One region of the Azotobacter chroococcum genome, then DNA from elsewhere that is predicted to be linked to it. Evidence: riboswitches for the same ligand, from Rfam matches in the RefSeq annotation. Region 1 holds a riboswitch; each other region holds the start of a gene.
What was found. Region 1 has a riboswitch for cobalamin ahead of ACG10_RS21435 (CbtB domain-containing protein). Riboswitches for the same ligand answer to the same signal wherever they lie in the genome.

Region 1 (7,635 bases):
AGAGAGATTTATGGGACATTCGTGGACATTTTGACCGGTGTGCACAGTGGCGCCCCCGACATGGCCGACACCCTCAAGGCCATCAATATGCGCGGGCAGGACAACCAGGCGTTGAACGACCTGCACGGTGCCGCTTCTGCCTTGGTGGTAGCCATTGAGGGCGAGTGGGATCGGCGCAAGGTGTGACCCGCCGTCTGCACCACAAAGGCCTCGCATACAACCGAGACTGGAAAATGAGCATCGAGACCAAAACATTACTGTGTCATGAGAGATCAGGGAGAATACGTTCATCCTAACAGTCGATTTGATTCACGAGAGAACGGATGGAACAGCGCTTCACTGCGGCAAGGTGAGTACAAGCGTCTATTGCTTCAGGCCTGTTGCGGCCTGAACAGGTGCAGAGTGTTTTTGTGGTAGAGCCTCGAGTCGGCAAAGTGCTCGGCCGCTAGCACTTGACCGACCAGGATCAGGGCCGTGCGGCGAAAGCCTTTGCCGCGGACCTTGTCCAGGATATCCGCCAAGGTACCACTGACCTGTTCCTGGTCGGGCCAACTGGCACGATGGACCACTGCGATGGGGCAGTCGCTGCCGTAATGCGGCAGCAGCGTTTCGACGATGCGTTCCAGGTGTTTCACCGCCAAGTGGATGGCCAGAGTCGCATGATGCCGCGCCAAGTCTTCAAGGGCTTCGCCCTCGGGCATTTCCGAGCTGCTAGCGTAGCGCGTCAAAATCACCGTCTGCGACACACCAGGCAGGGTCAGCTCGGCTTCCAGCAGGGCGGCACAGGCAGAGGTGGCGGTTACCCCAGGGATGATCTTGAAGGGAATGTCCAGTGCGCGCAGGTGGCGGATCTGCTCGCCGATGGCGCCGTACAGAGAGGGGTCGCCGGAATGCACGCGGGCCACGTCCTGCCCCTTGGCATGAGCTTCGCGGATCAGTGTGATGATCTGTTCCAGACGCAGCTCGGCGGTGTTGATCACACGCTCCGCACAATGGCCTTCGAGCACTGCCTCGGGCACCAGCGACCCAGCGTACAGGATGACCGGGCAGGCCCGTAGCAGACGCTGGCCCTTGACGGTGATCAGCTCCGGATCGCCGGGGCCGGCACCAATGAAATAGATGGTCATGGATGATCCAGAAGGGTGTGAAGGGGCGCCGTGGCCAGCGCGAGGCTGGCCACGGTGTTGGTACGCTTGGGCAGTAGCAGGCGTGCCGGTCCGGCCCCTAGGATTTCAGCCTGGGCCATGGCGCTGGCTTCCGCGACGCCGGAGCTGCCGGTGATGCTGAGGGCCAGCGGCGATTTCCGGGTCAGGCGGTCGTGGTAAGCGCTCAGACGTTCGGCGGATAAAAAGGCCAGTGGCAGGCGCAGATGATCGGCCAGGCGCAGCAGCCCGGGCTCGTCACGCTTGTGCACGCTGCTGGCCAGTCCGGCGAGATCGCCGGGCCGCAGGCCTGCTTCGTCCAGCGCTGCATGCAGCAGCGCCAAAAGTGATTCCAGCGGGCAGCCCCGGCGGCAGCCGAGTCCGGCGATATGCATCCATGCTGCTTTATCGGGCTCAGGCATTGCGGCTGTTGCGACCGAACAGCCAAGCTGCCGAGAGTCCCAGTGCTGCCCAGAACAGCGCGTTGGTTACCAGCGAGGCGAGGATGAACTGGTTGGCCAGCGTCTCGGGGGCCAGATTCGTATGCACTTCTGGTTGCGGTGCGCCAATCAGGTGCGGAATCGCCAGCAGCACAGCACCAGAGATGCGCAGGCTCCAGGATCGTGCGAAGGCAATGAGAACCAGGCCGATGGAGGTGGCTACGGCGGTGCCGATCCACCAGTACTGGCGCAGTAGCAGATCGGCCGCCTCGGTACCTGGCAGTTCCGGCGGCAGGCCGAGCGAAGGCGCCAGACTGAAGGTGGTGAAGCCACCGAGTCCCCATAACAACCCATTCCAGGTTTTTCCCGGTGCGTGGAGGGTGAACAGGCCGGCCAGCATCAGGGCGAAACCAACCGCTACGACGAGATTGCTCAGCCCCGTGGCCAGGGTCCGCTGCCAGCCATCCTCGGGTGCCCAGCTTTCATGGACATGCCCGTCCGCATAGTCGTGCTCTTCGGCATGGCTGTGTTCGACGCCGTTTTCGTAGGTTTCCGCCTCGAGGATCAGGGGCGTCACCCAGAGGCTCTGCAGCAGGGTCAGCAGGAGGGCGGCGAGCAGCCCGGCAAACCCTGCGGTTCGTGCGATGCGCTTGATCATGGAGTCCTCAGTGGCAGGGGAAGGCTGCGCTGTGGCGGGTGTCGTGGGCCGCATTGTGCAGCGCCTCTATGGGCGAAAAGCCGGCAAAGAAGATCAACACCGCACCGAGCAGGCAACTGCCCAGAGCGAGGGTGATACGTTTCGGCCGGGAGAGCGCCGCTGAGGCGGAGGAGGAGAGGGTAGCGGACATGGTATGACCTTCCGTGACTGTGAGTGAGGCGGAAGGAGTGCGCGACATGGGTCCGGGCCACTGAAGCGCCTGGGTTCCGGCCTACGCCCGCCCTCCGCGGGTTGCCAACAGGGCCTCAGGCCGGTCTCCGGGCTTGTGACGTCCGTCATGGAGACGGTCGGGACGGCCTTCCCATGCCTCCCGGTCCGCGAGATCTTGCGCAGCTGATCTTCGGCGAACCGACGGCACAGTGGCTACATCGACCCTTCGTACACTTACCGTTGCGGGGGCAGCGCCGGACTTGAACCGGCTTCCCGTTTCACCTCGCGCTCGGCGGCATGAGACACCTGAAACCGTCTTTCTAGCTGAGCACGGGCCGGCGCGAGCGTCAACCGTGGCGATTGACCCGCCCGGAGACTCTGCGTAGCCTTTCCGGCTTCGAGGTTCTCCGCCATTGCGCGGAGCTAAGAGGGAACACGGTCGAGCCGTGGCTGCCCCCGCAACTGTATACGGCCTCAAACCCTTCGATATGCCACTGCGCCAAGCGGGAAGGCGAAGAGGTATGCGCATTGCGCAGGCCGTCAGCCAGGAGACCTGCCTCGAACATCCATGACAACTGGGCGGGGTGATCCGGTGGTGCTGGCCGGTGCTTTTCCATGCGCCTGTCCGTTCTCGCCTGCCCGCTGATCCGCAACGATCCACGCAGGGCCAACCATGAAATCGCTCGCCAAGCTTCCCGTAACTATCGTCACCGGCTTTCTCGGCGCCGGAAAGACCACCCTGCTGCGGCATATGCTGGCGCATGCCGAGGGCCGGCGTATCGCTGTGATCGTCAACGAGTTCGGCGAACTCGGCATCGACGGCGAAATTCTCCGGCAATGCTCCATCGGCTGTACTGAGGAAGAGGCCAACGGGCGTGTCTTCGAACTGGCCAACGGCTGCCTGTGCTGCACGGTGCAGGAAGAGTTCTTCCCGGTGATGCGTGAACTGGTGGCCCGTCGCGGCGACTTTGACCACATCCTGATCGAGACCAGCGGTCTGGCCCTGCCCAAGCCGCTGGTGCAGGCCTTCAACTGGCCGGAAATCCGCAATGCCTGCACCGTGGACGCGGTGATCACCGTGGTCGACAGCCCGGCCGTGGCGGCCGACACCTTCGCCGCCTTCCCCGAGCAGGTGGACGCGCAGCGCCGGCAGGACCCGAACCTGGATCACGAGTCTCCGCTGCACGAACTGTTCGCCGACCAACTGGCCAGCGCCGACCTGGTGGTGCTGAACAAGACCGACCTGCTCGATGCCGCCGCGCTGGAAAGGGTACGCGCCGAGGTCGCCGAGGAACTGCCGCCAGCAGTCAAGGTGATCGAGGCCCATGGCGGCGAGCTGCCCTTGAACGTGCTGCTGGGACTGAGCAGCGAGACTGAGCTGCACATCGACGGCCGCCAGACCCACCATGACCTGGAAGACGAGGATCACGACCACGACGAATTCGACTCTTTCGACCTTTCCCTGCCGGAAGTGGCGGAGGAGCATCTGCTCGCCACGCTGAGGAATACGGTGGCGCGGTATGGGATATTGCGGATCAAGGGCTTCGCCGCCATTCCCGGCAAGCCGATGCGGCTGGTGGTGCAAGGCGTGGGGCAGCGCTTCGACAGGCATTTCGATCGTGCCTGGCAGCCCGGCGAGGCGCGGGCTACACGGTTGGTGATGATCGGCCAGCAGCTGGACCGGGCCGCGATCATTGGCGAGCTTCGGGCGGCGCTGATGTGAGGATGAGAACCCACCCTGTAGGAGCGAGCTTGCTCGCGGACAACAGAGCACTAAAAGCTTCGCGAGCAAGCTCGCTCCTACGAACGGGCAGGTGCTGACTGATGCACCTGCTCCGCGCCCAGCCCGGCGTCCAGCTGCCGGCCGACAGCATCGCCGACCTCGAGCAGACGCCCGCCGAGCTGGTGATCCTCTGCACCGGCGACTCGCACCTGTCGCTGCTTGCCGAGGTGGCCCGCACGTTGCCGGACGACTATCCCAGCCTGCGCCTGGCCAGTCCGGCGCAACTGCCCAACCATGCCTCGGTGGATTTCTACGTCGAGCAGGTGCTGCGCCACGCCCGGGTGATCCTGATCTCGGTGCACGGCGGCGTGAGCTACTGGCGCTATGGAATCGAGCGTCTGGTCGAGCTGGCCGAAAACGGCGCCCGGCTGATCCTGGTGCCCGGCGACGACAGCCCCGATCCGGAGCTGAGCGGCCTGGGCAACGTCTCCGCCGGGGACAGCGAACGGCTCTGGCAGTACCTGCGCCAAGGCGGCCGCGACAATGCGCGGCAGCTGTTCCACTGCATCGCCAGTCGCTGGCTGGACCGCGACTACCGCTGGGACGAGCCCAGGGCTCTGCCGCGTACCGTGCTCTATCACCCGACGCAGGGCGAAGCCACGCTGGCGCAGTGGCAGGCCCGCTGGCAACCGGGGCGGCCGGTGGCGGCGCTGCTGTTCTACCGCACCCATGTTCAGGCGGCGAACACCGCCTTTGTCGACGTCTTCTGCGAGCGCCTGCAGGCCCAGGGGTTGAACCCGCTGCCGATCGCTGTGGCCAGCCTGAAGGAATCGGCTTGTCTGGCGCAGGTCGAACACTGGCTGGACGAGAGCGTGGCGGCGGTCATTCTCAACACTACCGGCTTCGCCCAATCCAACCCAGAGGCGCCCAGTCTCCGGCCGTTCCGCCGCGATGTGCCAGTGCTCCAGGCGCTTTGCGCAGTGGACAGCGAAGAGCAATGGCAGGATAGCGCCCAAGGCCTCGGATCACGCGATCTGGCCATGCATATCGCGCTGCCGGAGCTGGACGGGCGCCTGGTCACCAGGCCGATCAGTTTCAAGGGGCTGGCCTGGCACAGCGAACGCAGCCAGAGCGATGTGGTCTGCTATCGCCCGCATCTGCCTGGGATGGATTTCGTCGCCGAACTGGCGCACCGTTGGTGCGAGCTGGCCCGCAAGCCGAATGGCGACAAGCGCATCGCTCTGGTGCTGGCCAACTATCCGACCCGCGACGGTCGTATCGGCAACGGCGTCGGTCTGGACACTCCGGCGGCGGCTCTGAATATCCTGCAAGCCTTGCAGCGGCAGGGTTATCCGATCGAAAATCTACCGGAGAATGGCACGGCACTAATCCACCAGTTGCTCGGCGGCGTGACCAACGATCTCGACACCCTGGATCTGCGCCCCTGCGCCCAGAGCCTGGCGCTGGACGATTACTGGCGTTGTTTCGCGGAGCTGCCCGAGGCCAATCGCACGGCCGTGCTGGCGCGCTGGGGCGCGCCCGAACAGGACCCGATGTCCCGCTCCGGGCGGATGATGATCGCCGGATTGCGCTTCGGGCTGACCTTCGTCGGTATCCAGCCGGCACGCGGCTATGGCATCGACCCCAGCGCCGTGTACCACGATCCGGACTTGGTGCCCCCCCATGGCTACCTGGCGTTCTACTTCTGGCTGCGGCGGGTCTATGCGGCCGACGCCGTCATCCATGTCGGCAAGCACGGCAACCTGGAATGGCTGCCGGGCAAGAGCGTGGGCCTGTCGCCATCCTGCTGGCCCACCGCACTGCTCGGCCCGCTGCCGAACATCTATCCCTTCATCGTCAACGATCCCGGCGAGGGTGCCCAAGCCAAGCGTCGCACCCAGGCGGTGATCATCGACCACCTAATGCCACCGCTGACCCGCGCCGAAAGCTACGGGCCGCTACGTGATCTGGAGCGCCTGGCCGACGAGTACTATGACGCCAGCCAGTTGGACGTGCGCCGCGCCATCGAGCTGCGTGGCGAGATCCTCGCGCTGGTGCGCGCGACCCGGCTTGACAGCGAACTCGGCCTGCAACTCAACGGCGACCCGGACAGCTGGCTGCCACAGCTGGACGCTTACCTCTGTGACCTGAAGGAGTCGCAGATCCGCGACGGTCTGCATGTGTTCGGCCAGTCGCCGAGCGGCACGCTGCGCCGCGACACGCTGCTGGCCTTGCTGCGCATTCCCCGTGGCGACGGGCAGGGCGCGAATGCCAGCCTGTTGCGCGCCTTGGCGCGGGACCTGGCGCTGGGCTTCGATCCGCTGGACTGCGACATGGCTGAACTCTGGAAGGGAGCGCGTCCGACCGAACTGCTGGTCTGCGGCAGCGATCCCTGGCGCACGACGGGCGATACTCGCGAACGGCTGGAGCACTTCGCTCTGCGGTTGATCGAGTCCTGCCTGAGCGGGGAGGCGATCAAGGTGAGGGGCGAGGCCGAGCCCGTCCTGAATGGTTTGCGCGAGCATCTGGCGCCGTTGCTGGATGGCTGCGGACCGGCGGAAATAGCCGGCCTGCTCGCCGCGCTGGAGGGCCGCTTCGTGCCGGCCGGTCCAAGTGGCGCGCCCAGCCGTGGTCGTCTCGATGTGCTGCCCACCGGCCGCAACTTCTTCACGGTGGATGTGCGCAACCTACCCACGCCCACCGCCTGGCGCATCGGCGTGCAATCGGCCGACCGCCTGCTGGAGCGGCATCTCCAGGACCACGGCGACCACCTGCGTCAGCTCGGCCTCTCGGTATGGGGCACGGCGACCATGCGCACCGGCGGCGACGACATCGCCCAGGCCCTGGCGCTGCTTGGCGTGCGTCCAGTCTGGCAGCCCGGCAGCCAGCGCGTCGAGTGCTTCGAGGTGCTCTCCCTGGAGCAGTTGGGCAGGCCTCGGGTGGACGTCACCCTGCGGGTATCCGGTTTCTTTCGCGATGCCTTCGCCAACCTGATTCGCCTGTTCGACGACGCCGTGCAGGTGGTGGCCGAGTTGGACGAGGAGGAGGCCTGGAATCCCCTGTCGGCACGGGTCTGGCAAGAGGTGCTGATCCTGCAGGACAGCGGCATGAGCGAGGCCGAGGCCCGTCGCCAGGCCGGCTGGCGGATCTTCGGCGCCAAGCCTGGCGCCTATGGTGCGGGCATCCAGAATGCCATCGAGGAGCGTGCCTGGGAGAGTCGCGCCGATCTGGCCGAGGTGTACCTGAACTGGGGCGGCTACGCCTATGGCGCCGGCAGCGAGGGCGCACCGGCCCGCGAGCGCTTCGCCGAACGCCTGGAGCGCTTGCAGGCGGTGTTGCACAACCAGGACAACCGCGAGCACGATCTGCTGGACTCCAACGACTACTACCAGTTCCAGGGCGGCATGCTGGCCGCCGTGGAAACCCTGCGCGGGGAGCGCATCGCCAGCTACCACGGCGACA
Region 2 (7,635 bases), on a different replicon from region 1:
CGGCCAGCGTCGCCGGCGCCCGCCAGGCGCTGGAGCGCCAGGGCATCACGGCGCGGATCATGGTCGACTGCAGCCACGCCAACAGCGGCAAGGACCCGCTGCGCCAGCCAGCCGTGCTGGACAGCGTGCTCGAGCAACGCCTGGCCGGCGATGCGAGCCTGCGCGGGGTGATGCTGGAGAGCCATCTGTTCGACGGCTGCCAGCCGTTGTCCGGCGCGCTGCGCTACGGCGTCTCGATCACCGACGGCTGCCTCGGCTGGAGCGCCACCGAACGGCTGCTGCTGGACGCCGCCCGGCGCCTGCGCGGCTGAACCGCCGCCGCTCCGCGTCACTGCGCACTTGCGGAGCGGCACCGCCTGCGGGCAACCTGTGTGGCCGCTTTTCACGGACCGGACCCACAGGATGCGCGACTACCAATGGCTGCACGGATACTGTCTCAACCGCTTCGGCTCGCCGGCGGCGCTGGAGGCGCAGTTGCCGCAACCGAAGAGCGCCGACGAGCTGCGCGCGCTGCCCGATGATCGCTACCTGTCGCTGATCGCCCTGCGGGTGTTTCGCGCCGGCCTCAAGCACAGCCTGGTGGACGCCAAGTGGCCGGCCTTCGAGGCGGCCTTCTTCGGCTTCGATCCGCACAAGGTAGTGCTGATGGGCGCCGAGCATCTGGAGCGGCTGATGCACGACGAGCGGCTGATCCGCCACCTGGCCAAGCTCAGGAGCGTGCCGCTCAATGCCCGCTTCGTGCTGGAGGTGGCGCAGGAGCGGGGCAGCTTCGGTGCGCTGATCGCCGACTGGCCGGTCGCCGATATCGTCGGCCTGTGGAAGTACCTGGCCAGGCACGGCAACCAGCTCGGCGGGCTGTCGGCGCCGCGCCTGCTGCGCATGGCCGGCAAGGACACCTTCATCCCCACCGAGGACGTGGTCGCCGCGCTCAAGGCCCAGGGCATCGTCGACAAGGCGCCGACCAGCCAGAAGGACCTGGCTGCGGTACAGGCCGCCTTCAACCGCTGGCAGGCGGAAAGCGGCCGGCCGCTGTGCCAGCTGTCGGTGATGCTCGCCCACACCGTGAACCACTGAGGGGGGCGGTCGCCAGGGAAGGCGACCGAAGGTCTTTTCCCTCCGGCGCTTCCTGGGCTTCACTGAGCCGGGCATCGATTGGTTGGCGAGGGCGGTCAGGGAATGCTTCCGTCCGAAGGAGACTGAATGGAAGACGGTATCGAACGGATCGCTGGCGCGCTGCGGCGCGCCGAGCGCATCCTGGTCATCAGCGGGGCCGGGCTTTCCGCCGACTCCGGCCTGCCCACCTATCGCGGCCTCGGCGGCCTCTACAACGGCTGCACGCCGGAAGGCCTGCCGATCGAGGCGGCGCTGTCCGCCGGCATGCTGCGGCGCGACCCGGCGCTGTGCTGGAAGTACCTCGCCGAGCTGGGCCGCGCCTGCCTGGCGGCCCGCCCCAACGCCGGCCACATGGCCATCGCCGAGCTGCAGCGGCGCAAGCCCGGCTGCTGGGTGCTGACCCAGAACATCGACGGCTACCACCGTGCGGCCGGCTCGCCGCCGGAGCGGCTGATCGAGATCCACGGCGAACTGGCGCCGCTGTACTGCCAGCGCTGCGGCAGGCGCAGCGACGAGTTGCGCGAGCACCTGGAGCGGCCGCTGCCGCCGCGCTGCGCGCAGTGCGGCGGGGTGCTCCGCCCGCCGGTGGTGCTGTTCGAGGAAATGCTCCCCGCGCACGCCTGCCAGACCCTCGCCGAACAGCTCGCCCGCGGCTTCGATGCGGTGCTGGCGGTGGGCACCACGGCGAGCTTTCCCTATATCGTCGAGCCGGTCCTGTGCACCTGGCAGTCCGGTGGCTTCACCGCGGAAATCAACCCGCAGCGCACCGATCTCAGCGACATCGTCGACATCCATCTGCCGGGGCGGGCATCCCAGATCCTGCCGGCCCTGCTGGAGCGTCTTGCCCGCGGCTGAGTACCGCACTCTTATCGCTGCTCCCCTGTGACAGCCAGCCGGAACGAGCGCGAAAGCGCACGCGTGATGGCGAAATGATTTTGCGACGGGTTGTCGCAGGGAAAACACATGCCGGCAGCTCCAGAAATCCCCTCGAGAAGGCCTCTGGTCCAGGCTGGAGCCCGCACAGATCCTGGGCTCGGCTGGTTTTGGCGGGTGCCGCGGAGGTGTGTATGGAATGCGACATTGCCTGTGCGGCAGGCATCCGAAAACGCCTTTTTTGTCACAATCCGCACAGGGAGAATTTGTAAATCGTTCTCGTCACAGGCATAGTCGCCGGCCATTAGACCTTTAGATAAGCGTTTGCCCATGCTGAATCGTCTCGCAACCCTCGTGCCCCTGGCGCTCGCCGTTCTCCTGACCGGCTGCGCGGGGCAGGCTCCGCAGCAGGACTTCTCCGCTCCCAAGCGGGTATCCCTGACCCAGGAGCCCAGCCAAAAGGATCTGGCCGCGCTGAACGACGGCTATCGTCTGCCGGCCCTGGCCGACAGCATTCTGGTACGCGGTTTCGGCCTGCTCGGCACGCCCTACCGCTACGGTGGCAACTCGGAAGACACCGGTTTCGACTGCAGCGGCTTCATCGGCTACCTGTTCCGCGAAGAGGCGGGCATCAAGCTGCCGCGCTCGACCCGCGAGATGATCTCCCTCGACGCGCCCCGCGTGGCCCGCAACGAGCTGGCCCCCGGCGACCTGATCTTCTTCAACAACCGTGGCCGCGGCCAGGTCAGTCACGTCGGCGTCTACATCGGCAATGGCCGTTTCCTGCATTCCGCCAGCCGGCGTGGCGGCGGCGTGCGGGTGGACAGCCTGAGCGACGGCTACTGGAATGCCAGCTACCTGCAGGCCAAGCGGGCCCTGGTGATGGCCTCCAACGACAGGCAGGCGCCGGCCGGTCGCCCCATGGTGCTGGCTGCGCAGCACGACTGAAGCCTCCGCTCTCGACAAGGCCCGATCCCGGCGACGCGATCGGGCCTTTTCATTGGCGTCGGGGAATGGCCATGCGGCGGCTTGCGCGGGCTGCCGCCTGTCGGCAGAGTAGGGCGATTCGACAATCGGACTGTCGCCCATGCCCATTCAGGCCCGCCTTGCCCTGGTCCTTCTCGCCGCGTTGCTCGCGGCCTGCTCCGCCCGCTCTCCCATGCCCCATAAGCTGCCCGACCCCGGTCCCCCCTCGCCGGCGGCGGAGGACGTGCTGGTCCGCGCCCTCGGCCTGGTCGGCACGCCCTATCGCTGGGGCGGCAACACCCCGGATTCCGGTTTCGACTGCAGCGGGCTGATCGGCTATGTCTACCGCGAGGCGGCGGGCCTGCGCCTGCCGCGCTCGACCCGCGAGATGCTCGCCATGCGCGCGCCCGGCGTGCGTCCCGGGGCCCTGCGCAGCGGCGACCTGGTGTTCTTCGCCACCGACGGCAGCGGTCGGGTCAGCCATGCCGGCATCTATGTGGGCGAGGGGCGTTTCGTGCACGCCCCCTCCAGCGGCGGCACGGTGCGCCTGGATCGCCTGGCCGACGGCTACTGGCAGGGGCGCTATCTGGGCGCCCGGCGCGTGCTGCGCGGCATGCCGGTGGCGCGTCAGCCCTGACGGACGGGCCGTCAGGCCAGCCCGGCGAGCCAGTCGCGCAGCACCTGCTGTCCGCGCCGGCGCAGCTCTTCCCCCACGTCCTTCGCCTGCTGGCGGATCGTCACCGGGTCGATCCCGCTGGCGGACAGCTCCGCGGCATGGCCGATCAGCCACTGTTCGATCCGCGCGGGATCGGCTTCGAGGTGGAACTGCAGGCCCAGCACGGCATTGCCGAGCATGAACGCCTGGTTCGGGCAGATCTCGGTGCGGGCGAGGAGGGTGGCGCCCGGCGGCAGCTGGAACATGTCGCCGTGCCAGTGCAGCACGGTGCCGCCGTCGCCCAGTGCGCCGAGACAGCCGGCGGCGCCTTCCGTGGTCAGTTGGAGAGCGCCGAAACCGATTTCCTTGACGCCCATCGGTGCGACCTTCGCCCCCAGGACGCGGGCGATCAGTTGGGCGCCCAGGCAGATGCCGAGCAGCGGCTTGCCGCTGCGCAGCCGCCTGCCGATCAGCTCCAGCTCCGCCAGCAGGAAGGGATAGGTGGCTTCATCGTAGGCGCCGATGGGCGCGCCGAGGACCACCAGAAGGTCGGCCGCCTCCACGTTCAGCGCGGCCAGCTCGTCGGCGTCCAGGATGCCGGGATCGGCATAGCGGATCTGGTAACCCAGTTCTTCCAGCACGGGGGCGAAGACGCCGAGATCCTCGAAGGCGACGTGGCGGATGGCGATGGCGGTTTTCATGCCTGTACCGGCTCCATGTTGTGGGTGTAAGAAGGCAACCTATGCGAAGGGCTGGCCGGTTGTCGAGATCGGCGGGCCGCCAACGACCATCGAGGAGTTCCAGCATGCACGACGCCCTTCCCGATCTCGCCCGCCGCCTGCGCGATGCTGCCCGCGTGGTGTTCTTCACCGGCGCCGGGGTGTCCGCCGAGAGCGGCATCCCGACCTTCCGCGACGCCCAGACCGGGCTCTGGGCGCGCTATAGCCCGGAAGAGCTGGCCAGCCCCGAGGGCTTTCGCGCCGATCCGCGCACCGTCTGGGAGTGGTACGCCTGGCGCCGCGAGAAGTGCCTGGCCGCTCAGCCGAACCCGGCGCACCTGGCCATCGCCGCGCTGGAGCGGCGGCTGCCCGGGGTCACGCTGATCACCCAGAACGTCGACGGCCTGCACCAGCGCGCCGGCAGCCCGGCGCCGCTGGAGCTGCACGGCAACCTCCACCGGCTGAAGTGCTTTCGCTGCGAGGCCGACGGCGGTGACTGGCCGGCGACGCTCGACAGCCTGCCGCACTGCGCCTGCGGCGGCCTGCTGCGCCCGGCGGTGGTCTGGTTCGGCGAGAACCTGCCGTCCGATGTGCTGGCCCGGGCCAGCGAAGCCGGCCTGCAGGCCGGGCTGTTCTTCAGCGTCGGCACTTCCAGCCTGGTCTATCCGGCCGCCGAGCTGCCGTTTTCGGCCAAGCGCCGTGGCGCCTTCGTGGTCGAGATCAATCCGCAGCCGACCCCGCTCAGCCGGCATGCCGACCTCTGCCTGCACGGCCCGGCCGGCAGCGTCCTGCCAGAGCTGCTGGCCGCACTGGAGGGCTGAGCGCCGGCTGTCGCAACATGAGCGGATCTCATGATATCGGGCGATCCGTCTCATTGTGCCCGGCCGGCGTTTCCACTACCCTGCGCGCCTCGCTTCAGGTGCCTTTCTCACGAAAGGTGAAACAGGGAAGCCGGTGCGTGCCGCGATGATCCGCGACACAAGGCCGGCGCTGCCCCCGCAACGGTAGACGAGTCGCGAAACCGCCGTAAGGCCACTGTGTCCCGCATGGCACGGGAAGGCGTGGTTTCGGAAGCCGCCGCATGGCGCTTCGCTCGTGAGCCCGGAGACCGGCCTGTCGCGATTTCTGGCGGCGCGGAGAAGGCCGCAGGCAGGTTCTGCCTGAGCGCTTTCCCGCCCGCTTTCGCTGATTTCAGGCCGTGCGGGTGGCGCGGCGGAGAACGACCTTGATTCGCAAGCCCTGTTTCGGGCCGGCGGCGTCCGCGCTGCTGGGCCTCTTTTGCCTTTCTCCGGCCCAGGCGGCCGACGACCCCTTGAGCCTCGACGCCACCGTAGTGACCGCCGCACGCAGCGCCCAGACCCTGCGCGACAGCCTCGCCGCGGTGAGCCTGATCGAGCGCGACGACATCGAGCGCAGCCAGGCGCAGTCGGTGCCGGAGCTGCTCAAGCGGGTGCCGGGAGTATCCATCGCCAACAACGGCGGCCACGGCAAGTCCACCTCCGTCTACCTGCGCGGCACCGAGTCCGACCATGTGCTGGTGCTGATCGACGGCGTGCGCGTCGGCTCGGTGACCACCGGCACCGCCGCCTGGCAGGATCTGCCGGTGGAGATGATCGAGCGCATCGAGGTGGTCCGCGGGCCGCGCTCCAGCCTGTACGGCTCGGAAGCCATCGGCGGGGTGATCCAGATCTTCACCCGCAAGGGCGGTGACGGTGCGCCCAAGCCGTTCTTCTCCGCCGGCTACGGCACCCACGACGCCTACACCGGCAGCGCCGGGGTTTCCGGCGGCAACGCCCACGGCTGGTACAGCCTGGCCCTGAGCAGCGAGGACACCGACGGCATCAACGTGAAGAGCCCCGGGACCAGCGGCTACGAGAACGACGCCGACGGCTACCGCAACCACTCGGCCGCGCTGCGCGCCGGCTGGCGCTTCGACAACGGCCTGGAACTGGAGGGCACCTTCCTGCGCGCCAAGTCGCACAACGACTACGACCAGGTGAACCGCCGCGGCACCGCCGGCTTTTCCGCCAACGCCGACGGCGAGCAGAACGTGGTCAGCGGCCGCGCGCGCTTCAGCCCGCTGGCGTTCTGGCAGGTCACCCTGCAGGCCGGGCGCAACGAGGACAAGTCCGACACCTACCAGGACGGCAGCTTCTACTCGCGCTTCGACAGCCGCCGCGACAGCGCCAGCTGGCAGAACGACCTGACCCTGGCCGAAGGCCACGTCCTCACCCTGGGCGTCGACTACCAGCGCGAGGAGGTCAACGGCACCACTGACTACGACGAGGACTCCCGCGAGAACAACGGCGCCTTCGTCCAGTACCTCGGCGAATACGGCCGCCACGACTGGCAGGTCTCCCTGCGCCGCGACAACAACGAGCAGTTCGGCCAGCACGAGACCGGCAACGTCGCCTACGGCTACGCCCTGACCGACGCCCTGCGCGCCACCGTCAGCTACGGCAGCGCCTTCAAGGCGCCGACCTTCAACGAGCTGTACTATCCCTTCTACGGCATCGCCGACCTCGACGAGGAAACCTCGCACAGCCTGGAGGTCGGCCTGTCCGGGGTGCACGACTGGGGGCACTGGTCGCTGAACGCCTATCGCACCAAGGTGAAGGACCTGATCGTCTACGATTCCTCCATCCAGGGGCCGGCGAACATCGACGAGGCACGCATCCGCGGCCTGGAGCTGGAGGTCGGCAGCCGCTCGTTCGGCTGGGACTGGAGCGCCAACTACAGTCTATTGGAGCCGGAGAACAGCGGCTCGGGCGACAACGAGGGCAACGAGCTGCCGCGCCGCGCCTCGCAGATGTTCAACCTGGAGCTGGACCGGCGCTTCGGCGACTTCGCCGTCGGCGCCACGCTGCACGCCGAGGGCCGGCGCTACGACGACGTGGCCAACGACAACGAATTGTCCGGCTACGCCGACGTGGATCTGCGCGGCGAATACCGCATCACCCCCGAATGGCGTCTGCAGGCGCGCGTCGCCAACCTGCTGAACGCCGATTACGAAACCGCCCTGGGCTACAACCAGCCGGGGCAGGCGGTGTACTTCACCGTCCGTTACCAGGCGCTGTGAGGCGCCGCCGGCCGGCGGGCCGGAACCATCCACAAGGAGAACGCAGCATGCTCAACCTGTCCCCCCGCAGCCAGCTGGTCGTCGGTGTGGCGCTGGCCCTGCTGATGGCCATGACCCGTGGTCAGCACTTCGCCACCCTCAACCTGCCGAGCGCCTCCTGGGCGGTGTTCTTCCTCGCCGGTGCCCTGCTGAGCCCGCGCTGGGTGTTCCCGGCGCTGTTCCTCGAAGCC
Region 3 (7,635 bases), on a different replicon from region 1:
GCCGCCGGGCGCACCGCTCGACCTCGGGGGCCGGCAAGCGGCGCCAGCGCGCCAGGCCGCCGAAGCGCTCGCCGCAGGCCACGCCGACATCCCAGATCGCCAGCGCCAGCAACGCCAGCATGGCGACGGTCACCGGCTCCAGCAGCCAGCCGACCAGGTGGTGAATCCAGGCGAAGATCGCACTGTCCAGCATCGTCACACTCCTTTCGCAACGCGCGGGCCGCGCCCGCGCCAGATTCCCAGACCGAGCAGCAGCACCAGGCCCGCCAGCGCCAGCCAGAGGCGCTCATCCGCCGCCTGGGTCGCGCCTTCCCCCGCATCGGCCTCCGCCTGCGCGCCCTGTTCGGTCGCCTCGTCCTGCGCCGCCGGCTGTAGCTCGCTGAGCGTGCTCGGCGACGGGGCCTCGGACGCCGGCAGCTGCGCGGCCTGCAGGCGCCGTTCGAGGCCGGCGCGCAGTTCGGCCGGCAGTTGCGGCAGCAGCCACTGCAGCATCGGATGATCCGGCCGGGTATGGCCGCTGCCCGGCAGGCCGTGGGCGCCGACCAGACGGGCGAACTGCTCGCCGAGCTGCTGGACGGTGGCCTCGTCGGCCTGCCAGAAGCCCTTGTGGATCGCCACCAGCATCAGCGCCAGCATGTTGCTCTTCACATGCACGTTCTGTCCCTGTTCGAGGAAGTCGTCCAGGCCGATCTGGTAACGGTCGTCGAGGTACACCGCCTTGACCTCCTGCCAGGCGCTGTCGCCGATGATCTCCGGGTTGGTCACCTGCCAGCCCCAGAGGTATTCGAGGAACTCGCTGCCCATGGTCCGCGCGCCGGCGTAGTCGTGGCGCATCAGCGCCTCGATCCAGGCCGGGTTGAGGAAGCGCCCGCGCAGCTCGGCCAACAGCGCCTGCGCCAGCGGCTGCAGGCGCACCTGGGCCGGATCGTTGTGCCAGGCGACGAAGTTCTCCGGCACCTGCCCGGAGAGCTGCTCGACCGCCAGACTCAGGCCGCCGAGGTAGTCGAAGGCGTCATTGTTGTCCATCAGCCCGTAGAGGTTGCTGGATCGGCCCAGGTAGGTGCGCCGCACCTGTTTGAGGTTGTCGGCGAAGGCCTCCTGCGCCGCCTCGCCCTGCTGGGCGAGGCCGTAGGCGTGGCCCATGCGGGTGACGTAGGCGCGGGCCAGTTCGCCGCGCTCCTGCCAGCTGCCGGAGCGCTCGACCAGGCGGTTGATGCCGGCCCCGTAGGCGCCGGGCGCCACGCCGAACAGGCGCAGCGCGGCCAGCCGTCCGGCCTCGGCGGCGGACAGGCCGGTCTTGAGCCGCCCGGCGGCGTCCTCCACCCAGTGCGCCGCCACGCGGTTGCCGTCCAGGCTCTCGTTGCCGCCCTCGCCCATGCCCTGCAAGGGCGCCAGCGCCTCGGCCAGCGCCGGGCGCAGGGCCGGATAGTCGCGGCGGATGCGCTCGGCGGAGGCGTTCAGGGCCAGCAGCACGGCGCGCTCGAGCAGCGCCAGCTGGTCGGCGTAGAGGTCGCGGAACAGCCCGGAGGTGGTGAACAGCAGGTCGCGGCGCTGCTCGCCCGGCGCCAGCTCGCGCAGGCGGATGCCTTCGACGATGCCGCGGCTGTTCCATTGCGGCTCGACGCCGAGCAGGTCGAGGCCGAAGGCGATCATCGCGCCCTCGTCACGCACCGTGTCCGAGGCCCAGAGGATCACCGCCTCGCGACCGTCCGCCGGCAGCGGACGCGCCCGCGCCTTGGCCGCCATTTCGCTGCCGATGCGCCAGCCGATGCGGCTGGGCAGCAGGCTGCTGTCGAGGGCGTGGAAGTTGCGTCCGGTGGGCAGCGCCTCGGGGGTGCGGATCGGGTCGTTGCCCTTGCCGGGGGCGACGAAGCGGCCGCCCAGCGCATTCAGCAGCGCCGCCATCTCGGCCTTGGGCGAATCCACCAGCGCCGGGCGGAAGGCCTCGCCGCCCGCGCCCATCGATCTGATCAGGGTGTCCACCGCCTCCTGCCGCCAGGGCTTGCCGAACACGTGCAGGCCCATGGGCATGAAGCGCTCCTGGATGGCGGTCAGGTAGTGACCGAGCTCGTGCACCAGCAGGTCGTCGTCGGCCTGCTCGAAGCCGATCCCGCGTGCGGCCAGCGGCTTGGCCATCGACTGGCGCAGCTCCGGCTCCAGCCCGGAGCTGCCGATCAGCCGGCGGATCTCGGCGATGGTGGCGCGCCGCGCCGGACCGTCCACCTGTCCGCTGCCGGCCTCGAAGCTCTCGATCAGCTGGCGCAGGCGCAGCAGGTCGTCGTACAGCGGGGTGGCTACCAGCGGCGGCGTCAGGTGGTCGATCATCACCGCCAGGCCGCGGCGCTTGGCCTGGATGCCCTCGCCGACGCCGTCGACGATGTAGGGGTAGATGCTCGGCAGGTCGCCGACCACCTGCATCGGGTAGTCCTCGTCGCTCAGCCCGGCGCGCCGGCGCGGCAGGAATTCGTAGGTGGAATGCCGGCCGAGGTGGATCAACGCATCGGCGCGGAAGCCGTCGCGCAACCAGTGGTAGAAGGCCAGATACTGGTGCGGCGGCGGGAACACCAGGTTGGCGTGCAGCAGTTCCTGGTCGATCTCCCAGCCGCGCGGCGGCTGCGGACCGACGAATACCTTGCCGAAGCGGATGCCCGGCAGCAGCAGGCGCTCGCCCTGCACCATCACCCGTCCCGGCGCCTCTCCCCAGCCGCGCAGACCCTCGATGCCGGTGGCGGCGAGCGCCTGCACCAGCGACTCGGCCTGCGCCCAGTCGGCCTGCCCCGGCGCCTCCAGGGCGGCGCGGTAGAGGGTTTCGAGCTGGGCCAGCAGGTCCAGAGCGCGCGAGCGCGCCGGGTGCACCACGCCGTCCAGCACGTGGTGCAGTTCGCCGGAGCCGTTCTCGTAGAGGCCGCGGGCGATCTCGCTGCGGCCGCTGTCCAGGGCGCGGCGCAGCTGGGCGTGCCAGTAGCCCAGCGGTCCCTGGACCATCTCCGCCTGCAGCGCCGCCGGCAGGGTTGCGAACCAGCGGCGGTAATCCTCGCCGCTCAGGCTCTGCACCTTGTCGGCCATGGCCGCCAGGGCGTCGCCCTGCTCCGGCAGATTGACGCCGCGCTCCTGCAGCAGGTCGAGCAGCGCCTCGGGCGAGGCCGGCAGCGGGCCGGTGTCGTAGCCCTCGGCTCTGAGCCGGGTGAGGATCTCGAACAGCGATTGCGGCACGTCGAGGTTGTCCGCGCCGATGTTGTGCCGGCCCGGCGGATGGTTATAGTAGACGATGGCCAGGCGCTTGTCGGCGTTGGCCTTCTGCTGCAGGGCACGCCAGCGCTGGATGCGCGCGGCGAAGGTATCGAGCTGGTCCGGCAGCGGCGCGGCGACGCCGAAACGGATGCCCGATAGCGGGTCCTCCTGGCGCTCGTGCCAGGCCGCCAGCACCGTGGCCTGACTGCTTCCCTGCAGTTCGGGCATGGCCAGCTGGTAGTGCACCTTGTCGCGCGCCAGACCGTCGCCGGACAGCTGCCAGCCGGTCTCGTCGCGATCCTCCAGACGCAGGCCCTTGAGCACCGGCACGTTCAGCTGCTCGAACAGCCCGGTGACCTCCTCGCGGCCTTCGCCGCCGCCGACCACGAAGTCCTGCAGCACGACGATGGCGGCGAGCGGCGGGTGGCGTCCCTCCTTCAGCCAGCGCACCGCCGCGAGCGAGCCCGGCCCCCAGTCGGCAAACAGGCTGACGCAGGCCAGGCCACGGCTTTCCAGGCGCTGGCAGAAGGCGTCGTTCAGCTCGCGATCGCCGGCGCGGTCGGCGCGGCCGTGGTCGATCACAGCGACCAGCGCGTCGCCGGAGTACGTCAGTTCGCCCTCGCCGCGCAGCGCACCATCCTGGTAAAAGCGCAGTGGCGGACGCGCCTGCACGGCCGGTACCGCCACGCCCTGATCATGCCGGGCCGCCAGCCAGGCCAAGAGGCCGGCGATGTTGTCGATGCCGCCGGCCTGCCAGTAGCTGCGCGCGGCGATCCATTCGGCCTGGCCGGGATGTTCGGCCTGCTGGCGGGCGATCCAGCCACCCAGCTCGCCCTGCGGACGCAGCCGGCCGAGGGTCTCGACCGCCTCGCGCGAGGCGAACAGCGGGCGCCCACGGCTGCGGCTGAGCTGCACCAGGGCATGCTCGCTGTGCATCAGAAAGCTGTCCGCCGGCGCGACCTGGCCGAGCAGCGGCCCCAGGCGCTCCACCTCGGCACCGAACAGGCCGACGCCGAGCAGCACCCGGCCCTCGCCCAGCCAGGCGCGCAGCGCCGGCTCGTCGAGCTCGGCGAGCTGCTCCGGGGTGCGTGCGCTGATCCGCCAGTGCGGATTGTGCTGCTGGAACTGCGCGACGGCGCCGGCGAACTCGGCGGCGCTGTAGCGGGAAACGATGGCGTTGAGCTGCGCCGCCGAGGCCCTGGGGGCAAGCAGCCCGAGCAGCAGGACCAGGCCGAAGCGGCGGAAGAGAAGAGGAAATGGCATGCCCTATCCCGGATCGAAAGGCGGCGGGCACGCGAAACGGACGCAGCGCCGGCGGCAAGACGCCGGAACGACCAGGGCTGGCGACCGCACGGCCGCCCACCGCGGCCTGCATCGGGAGAACGGGCTGGTGTCGGGCTCGGCCGTGAAACGGCCCTACCGTTGCGGGGGCAGCGTCAGCCTGGACTGACTTCCCATTTACCCCGGACCTTGATCCGGGCACCGCGTTCTCCATGTCGCCGGCCAGGGGCCGGCAGGGGCGCACCTTACGCGGCGCGTGACGGCCGGGCAAGCGCAATGCCTCGGGCTGACGGCCGGTTCGCCGACGGTTTTCCGACGGCCCTGCCGCGGATTATTGGCCGTCGCGCCCGTCCCTGCCTAATCTGACTTTGCTTGGGCGCGTTGTCTCGACAGGCCGCCGGCAGATTCCGAAGTGTCATCCCGGAGACCGATCCGGTGGAGCCAGGTCAGGATGGAACAACCATGAGCCGAGAATTCACGTTCAACGCCGGGTCCAGCTATCTTTCGCAGGACTCCGCCCTGCATCGCCTGATGGTCGAACTTCTGCAACGGGCAGACATCCGCATCGGCGGCAACCGTCCCTGGGACATGCAGCTCAAGGCTGGCGGAGTGCCCGAACGGGTCTTCGCCCAAGGCAATCTGGGGCTGGGCGAAGCCTACATGGAGGGCGCCTGGGAGGCGGAGCGGCTGGACGAATTCTTCTTTCGCCTGCTGTGCGCCGGCATCGACCAGCAAGTGAAACCGGCACGACTGATGTTTTATGCGTTGCGAGCGCGCCTGCTCAACCTGCAGAGCCGCCGACGCGCCTGGCAGGTCGGCGAGGCCCATTACGATCTCGGCAACGACTTCTACGAGGCCATGCTCGACCCGCGCATGACCTACACCTGCGGTTATTGGCGAAGCGCCAGCAGCCTGGCCGAAGCCCAGGAGGCCAAACTGGAGCTGATTTGCCGCAAGCTCGGCCTGGAGCGCGGCATGCGGGTGCTGGACATCGGCTGCGGCTGGGGCAGCTTCATGGGCTACGCGGCGGAGCGGCATGGCGTGCATTGCGTCGGGGTGACGGTTTCCCGGGAACAGCAGGCCTGGGCCCGGGAGCGCTACGCCGGCCTGCCCGTGGAGTTCCGCCTGCAGGACTACCGCGAGATCCAGGGCCGCTTCGACCGCATCGTCAGCATCGGCATGTTCGAGCATGTCGGTCGCAAGAACCACCGCCACTTCTTCGAGGTCGCCGCGCGCTGCCTGGCCGACGACGGCCTGTTCCTCCTGCACACCATCGGCAAGAACCAGCGCCACTCGACGTCGGACCCCTGGATCGACCGCTACATCTTTCCCAACGGCGACCTGCCCTCCCTGGGACAGATCGGCGATGGACTGGATGGCCTGTTCATCCTCGAGGACCTGCACAGTTTCGGCGCGGACTACGATAGGACCCTGATGGCCTGGCACGCCAACTTCGAGGCGGCCTGGCCGCGCTTCGCCAGCACGCTGGGAGAAAGGTTCCGGCGCATGTGGCGCTACTATCTACTCTCCTGCGCCGGAGCCTTCCGCGCCCGCAATCTCCAGCTCTGGCAGTACGTGCTGTCGAAGAACGGCGTACCGGGCGGCTACCAGCGCCCGCAACTCTGAGGCGAAGCCCCCATGGACGACGACCGCGACGACGACAAGCCCCTGACGTTCCGGCAGATGCTGCACAGCGTGCTGGCCGCCGCCCTAGGCGTGCAGAGCGGCAAGAACCGGACGCGGGACTTCTCCCAGGGCAAGCCCAGCCATTTCATCCTGCTGGGGGTGGGCTTCACCGTCCTGTTCGTGCTGGTCCTGGTCGGCGTGGTCAAGCTGATCCTGCATCTGGCCCAGGCCTGAACCGAGCCCCTTCCTCCCCTCATCGCAGAAGCCAGTTCGGAGCGGACTTGCACTTCGGAGTACTTCCGTACACTGTTCAATAACAAAAAACTCTAGCGTTATAGAAAAACATTACTTTTACGTATAACCCTGAACTGCTATCGTGACCCGCTCTCCGAAATGCGGTGCGCGGCCGTGCGCGCAGAAAAAGCAGTAAGCAGCCTGACCGACAGGACACTTCATGTACGTATATGACCAGTACGATCAACACATCATCGAGGACCGGGTCCGCCAGTTCCGCGACCAGACCCGCCGCTACCTAGCCGGCGAGCTGAGCGAAGAGGAATTCCGTCCGCTGCGCCTGCAGAACGGCCTGTACGTCCAGCGCTATGCTCCCATGCTGCGCGTGGCCGTACCCTACGGACTGCTGTCCTCCCGCCAACTGCGCAAGCTGGCCCAGATCGCCCGCGACTACGACAAGGGCTATGCCCACATCAGTACCCGGCAGAACGTGCAGTTCAACTGGCCGGAGCTGGAGGATGTCCCGGAGATCCTCGCCGAGCTGGCGACGGTGCAGATGCATGCGATCCAGACCAGCGGCAACTGCATCCGCAACACCACCACCGACCAGTTCGCCGGGGTGGCCCACGACGAGCTGGTGGATCCGCGCCCCTGGTGCGAGATCATCCGCCAGTGGTCCACCTTCCATCCGGAATTCGCCTTCCTGCCGCGCAAGTTCAAGATTGCCGTCAACGGTGCCGTGAGCGATCGCGCCGCCATCGAAGTGCACGACATCGGCCTGGAGGCCGTGCGCAACGGCACCGGCGAGCTGGGCTTCCGCGTCTCGGTGGGCGGCGGCCTGGGCCGGACGCCGATCGTCGGCAGCTTCATCAACGAGTTCCTGCCCTGGCAGCACCTGCTCACCTACCTGGACGCCGTGCTGCGTGTCTACAACCGCTATGGCCGCCGCGACAACAAGTTCAAGGCGCGTATCAAGATCCTGGTCAAGGCGCTGACGCCCGAGGTGTTCGCCGAGCGGGTCAATGCCGAATGGGCCCATCTCAAGGACGGCCCGAGCACCCTCACCGAGGCGGAAGTCGAGCGCATCAGCCGCTGCTTCGTCGATCCGGCCTACCAGCCCCTCGAAGCTCAGGACGCCGCCCTCGCCCGTCTCGACGCCGAACACCCGGGCTTCGCCCGCTGGCGCGCGCGCAACGTGGTCGCCCACAAGAAGCCGGGCTATGCTGCCGTGACCCTGTCGCTGAAACCCACCGGCACCGCCCC

Region 2: it holds a riboswitch for cobalamin, as region 1 does, so the genes downstream of both, btuB (TonB-dependent vitamin B12 receptor) here and ACG10_RS21435 (CbtB domain-containing protein) in region 1, are expected to answer to the same signal.
Region 3: it holds a riboswitch for cobalamin, as region 1 does, so the genes downstream of both, ACG10_RS09645 (cobaltochelatase subunit CobN) here and ACG10_RS21435 (CbtB domain-containing protein) in region 1, are expected to answer to the same signal.

The regions. Positions count from the first base shown of each region.
Region 1 covers NZ_CP011836.1:26,167-33,801, forward strand. Annotated here, with positions in the region: gene ACG10_RS21415 (hypothetical protein) at 1-186, shown strand, start outside; gene cobM (precorrin-4 C(11)-methyltransferase) at 372-1,127, opposite strand; gene ACG10_RS21425 (cobalamin biosynthesis protein) at 1,124-1,564, opposite strand; gene ACG10_RS21430 (CbtA family protein) at 1,557-2,240, opposite strand; gene ACG10_RS21435 (CbtB domain-containing protein) at 2,248-2,430, opposite strand; cobalamin riboswitch at 2,532-2,775, opposite strand; cobalamin riboswitch at 2,834-3,025, shown strand; gene cobW (cobalamin biosynthesis protein CobW) at 3,124-4,173, shown strand; gene cobN (cobaltochelatase subunit CobN) at 4,275-7,635, shown strand, end outside.
Region 2 covers NZ_CP011835.1:2,828,495-2,836,129, reverse strand. Annotated here, with positions in the region: gene ACG10_RS13010 (3-deoxy-7-phosphoheptulonate synthase) at 1-311, shown strand, start outside; gene ACG10_RS13005 (DNA-3-methyladenine glycosylase I) at 403-1,074, shown strand; gene ACG10_RS13000 (NAD-dependent deacylase) at 1,201-1,968, shown strand; gene ACG10_RS12995 (C40 family peptidase) at 2,317-2,934, shown strand; gene ACG10_RS12990 (C40 family peptidase) at 3,074-3,589, shown strand; gene ACG10_RS12985 (glutamine amidotransferase) at 3,601-4,308, opposite strand; gene ACG10_RS12980 (SIR2 family NAD-dependent protein deacylase) at 4,413-5,147, shown strand; cobalamin riboswitch at 5,227-5,457, shown strand; gene btuB (TonB-dependent vitamin B12 receptor) at 5,552-7,405, shown strand; gene ACG10_RS12970 (hypothetical protein) at 7,453-7,635, shown strand, end outside.
Region 3 covers NZ_CP011835.1:2,069,712-2,077,346, reverse strand. Annotated here, with positions in the region: gene ACG10_RS09650 (MotA/TolQ/ExbB proton channel family protein) at 1-193, opposite strand, end outside; gene ACG10_RS09645 (cobaltochelatase subunit CobN) at 196-4,494, opposite strand; cobalamin riboswitch at 4,601-4,733, opposite strand; gene cfa (cyclopropane fatty acyl phospholipid synthase) at 4,975-6,138, shown strand; gene ACG10_RS09635 (DUF2970 domain-containing protein) at 6,151-6,372, shown strand; gene ACG10_RS09630 (nitrite/sulfite reductase) at 6,593-7,635, shown strand, end outside.